DNA from 2 places in the Turicibacter sp. St.80E1 genome. Region 2 is predicted to be linked to the other one. Evidence: predicted binding sites of a transcription regulator. Region 2 holds the regulator's gene; the other holds the start of a gene.
What was found. Region 2 encodes HrcA, which represses chaperone genes, less so after heat shock. Its sites were predicted from a motif close to TTTTAGCACTNNNNNNNNNNNAGTGCTAAAA; they were not measured.
Positions count from the first base shown of each region.

Region 1: AC6I0I_RS10005 (co-chaperone GroES) is a predicted target of HrcA. The motif match lies at 1,131-1,161, and genes of this name have one in related genera.

Region 1 covers NZ_AP039386.1:2,097,229-2,099,439, reverse strand. Annotated here, with positions in the region: gene coaBC (bifunctional phosphopantothenoylcysteine decarboxylase/phosphopantothenate--cysteine ligase CoaBC) at 1-182, shown strand, start outside; gene AC6I0I_RS10010 (type III pantothenate kinase) at 176-949, shown strand; gene AC6I0I_RS10005 (co-chaperone GroES) at 1,178-1,465, shown strand; gene groL (chaperonin GroEL) at 1,505-2,211, shown strand, end outside.
Region 2 covers NZ_AP039386.1:1,030,022-1,032,232, forward strand. Annotated here, with positions in the region: gene trxA (thioredoxin) at 1-300, shown strand, start outside; gene hrcA (heat-inducible transcriptional repressor HrcA) at 482-1,513, shown strand; gene grpE (nucleotide exchange factor GrpE) at 1,517-2,083, shown strand; gene dnaK (molecular chaperone DnaK) at 2,109-2,211, shown strand, end outside.

The sequences.
Region 1 (2,211 bases), 1.1 Mb from region 2:
TAATCGTTGCCAACCAATTAAATGAAGAATTTGCAGGTTTTAAGGGGGATACAAATGTGGTGACGCTTATTCAAAGAGATGGAATCGTGAAATTGAATAAGATGTCTAAGGAAGCCCTCGGATATGAAATTATGGAACAGTTATTGAAGATTTTAATAAAGAAAAGGGGAACAATATGTTAATCGTTATTGATGTCGGAAATACTAACATTACGTTAGGGGTATATGATAAAGACGATTTAATTGCTACATTTCGTTTAACAACTAAATTACAAAGAACATCTGATGAGTTTGGAATTACGTTATTTTCTTTTCTTCAAACAAAGGATATTAATCCCCAAGCGGTAGAGGCTGTTTTAATTTCGAGTGTAGTTCCTAAAATTATGCATTCATTAACTAATGCTATTCGTAAATATTTTAATATTGAACCAATGATTGTAGGGCCTGGAATTAAGACTGGAATTAGTGTTAGAACGGAAAATCCTCGTGAAGTTGGGGCGGATCGTATTGTAGATATTGCGGCTGCTTATTATATTTATGGAGGCCCTGCGCTTGTTATTGACTTTGGAACTGCCACAACTTATGATTATGTAAATGAGAACGGGGAGTTTGAATTTGGAGTAACTTCTCCAGGGATTGAAATTTCGGCACAGGCGCTATGGACGCAGGCAGCTAAATTACCAGAGATTGAAATTAAGAAGCCAGAAACGATTATGTGCCGTAATACGATTACTAGTATGCAAGGTGGTTTGGTTTACGGTTACATTGGCCAAACAGAATATATTATTAAGAAGGTAAAAGAGGCAGTTGGAAAGGATATCAAAGTAGTGGCCACAGGGGGATTGGGGCGCATTATATATAACGAAACTGATATGATTGATGTTTATGATCCAGATCTTGCATTTAAAGGAATGAGAATCATTTATCATAAAAATAAAGGCGGATTTTAAACCTTTTAAAAAATAGGGACCAAGTGCCACACTTGGTCTTTTTTTATCATAAATAAAAGGCTCTCCCATGTATTTGGAATAAATAGATCTAAGAAGCATATTAATCAGTAGGTAGATAATAATAAAAAGGATTTTTTCTTAAAATTATTGCCATTATTTATTCATCTCTGTATAATTTATTTAATAGCACTCATTATAATAGAGTGATAAAAACGAGGAGGGAAAGACATGTTAAGACCATTAAACGATAATGTTGTTATCGAAATTGTTGAGCTTGAGAAGAAAACGGCAAGTGGGATCATTCTTTCAAAAGAGACTTCAAAGCCAAGTCACTCAGAGGGTGTTATCGTGGCCGTTGGGGAAGGAAAGTGTTTAGAGAATGGAACGCTTAAGACGCCTTCTGTTAGTGTAGGACAACGTGTCATTTATAATGGATTTGCGGGAACAAAAGTTTCCCATCAAGGAAAAGATTTAGTTATTTTATCATCGGATGATGTTTTAGCGGTTGTTGAGTAAGTTATAAATAGATATTAATATAAGGGAGGATTTTATAGTATGGCAAAAGAGATTTTATTTGCAGAAGATGCCCGCCGTGCAATGATTCGTGGTGTGGATAAGTTAGCTGATACGGTGAAGGTAACTTTAGGACCAAAGGGACGAAATGTTATTTTAGAACAAAAGTTTGGAACGCCCCAAATTATTAATGATGGTGTCTCAATAGCTAAGGAAATTGAGTTAGAGGATAAATTTGAAAATATGGGAGCTAGATTAGTTGCTCAAGTTGCAAGTCGAACAAATGATGTTGCGGGTGATGGAACGACAACAGCGACAGTTTTAGCACAGGCGATGATTAGGGAAGGAAATAAAAATATTGTGGCTGGAGCCAATCCAATAACGATTCGCCGTGGAATTGAGCGTGCCGTGAAAGTAGCGGTAGAAGCATTAAAGGCTAATTCAAAACCAATTGAAGGCAAAGAATCAATTGCTAACGTAGCAGCTATTTCAGCAGCAGATGAGGAAATCGGTAAACTGATTGCTGAGGCAATGGAGCGAGTTGGAAATGATGGTGTTATTACACTTGAAGAGTCAAAAGGTTTTGAAACGACAATGGATATTGTTGAGGGGATGCAGTTTGACCGCGGATACTTATCTTCTTATATGGTGACTGATACGGATAAAATGGAAGCCGTTTTGGATAATCCCTATATTTTAGTAACCGACTCTAAGGTAGGTACTTTACAGGATATTTTACCTATTCTTGA
Region 2 (2,211 bases):
GCGACAGAAGAGTCATTTGCAAATGAAATTGCAGATGGATTAGTATTAGTTGATTTTTATGCCGATTGGTGTGGGCCTTGTAAAATGATCGCTCCTGTTTTAGACGAATTAGCACAGGAAGTTGAAAAAACAGCGAAGGTTGTAAAAGTTAACGTTGATCATTGTAAAGAAGTGGCAGCAGAATATCAAGTCATGTCAATTCCAACATTAATTTTGTTTAAAGATGGTCAAGCTATTCAACAAACGGTAGGTTTCCAACCAAAAGCTTCATTATTATCATTAATTGAAACAAATAAATAATAAAAAAGAAAAAAGAGGATATACTGAAGAAGTAGCCTCTTTTTTTATGTTTAAACGGAGGGGATAGGGTAAAAGAATAAAATGAAATAGAAAATAAAAAAATTAGCACTTAATTGTTGACAGTGCTAATAGGAAGATATATAATTGTATTAGCACTTGATGATGAGGAGTGCTAAAAGAGGTGTTTACATTGCTAACAGAACGGCAGATATTAGTTTTAAAGGCAATTGTAGAAGAGTTCATACAGACTGCACAACCTGTTGGTTCTAGGGTCCTTTCTAAAAAGGAGGATTTGAATTTCTCCGCGGCTACTATCCGTAATGATATGGCTGATTTAGAGGATTTAGGATTTATTGAAAAAACTCATACATCAAGTGGACGTGTTCCTAGTCAAAAGGGTTATCGTTATTATGTAGATTTTATCATCAATCAAGAACCAATAGAAACGACACCAGAGGTAGGAATATTTAAACAATTGTTAGAACAAAAACAATTTGAGCGCGAAACCACAATTAAAGAAGCGGTGCGTCTCCTATCAAGCTTAACAAATTATACGTCTATTTTACTTGGTCCCTCTAGGGATTACAGTCGGGTGAAAAAAATTCAGTTTGTTCCAATTTCTGCACGCCAAGCGGTATTTGTTTTAATTACGGATCAAGGGCATGTTGAAAGCCGAACAGTTACATTACCTGAAGATATGGACATTGCACGAATGGAGACTATTATTAAGGCGCTCGATGAATTATTAGTCGGTGAATACATCGGTCGGGTTCAAGAAAAATTGACTGAGAGTTTTGAAAATCAACTGCATGATTTCATTTCTTATAAGGAAGAGATTATGTATGCCATGTTACAACTTTTGACTCAGTCATTAAATCAACATAACTATATTTTAAGTGGAAAATCAAATATACTGAAGCAACCCGAATTTAACGATTTAGATAAAGCTTATCATTTATTTAATATGATAGAAGCCGACGAAATTGTTAAAGTGATAGAGGCCGATGAAGATAGCCACCAATTAACGGTCAAAATTGGACAGGAAAATGAGATTAAGGCGATGGAGGATTGTACACTCATTACAGTTCCTTATCAAATTAATGATTATGAATTTGGTAAGATTGCCGTTTTGGGACCCACTCGAATGGAATATCGCAAGATTATTCCTCTGTTAGAACAGGTCGCTCGCATTATGTCTGATTTATATAAATAGGAGGTGGGACGATTGAATAAGGAAGCCCAATCAGTTGAGGAATTAGACGAAACAACTATCGAAGAAAATGAATCAACGTGTTGTCAAGAAAATGAAGAGACAACAGAAGTTGTTGAAGAAGTTTCGGAAACAGAAAGTTTAAAGCAACAAATTGAAGATTTAAAAGATCAATTATTAAGAAATGCTGCTGAGCTTGAAAACTTTAAACGTCGAATGAATGAAGAACGTACACGTGAAATGAAGTATCGTTCCCAATCAATCGTAACAAGCATTATTCCAGCGATTGATAACTTTGAGCGCGCTTTAGCGACAACCGTTGAAGATGAAAGTACAAAAACATTTTTAACAGGCTTTAAGATGATTCACGCTCAACTTGTAGAGGCGTTAAAACAAGAAGGCGTTGAAGTCATCGAAGCAGAAGGTGTGGCTTTCGATCCAACTGTTCACCAAGCGGTGATGCAGGAGTCTGTTGAAGGTGTAGCTTCAGGTATTGTTTTACAAGAGTTACAAAAAGGATATAAGTTAAAAGATCGCGTGATTCGCCCGTCGATGGTGAAAGTAAGCGAATAAAAATAGATTAGGAGGATGAATCTCTATGGGTAAAATTATTGGTATCGATTTAGGAACAACAAATTCATGTGTCTCTGTAATGGAAGGTGGAGAAGCTAAGGTTATTGCGAATCCAGAAGGTTCTCGTA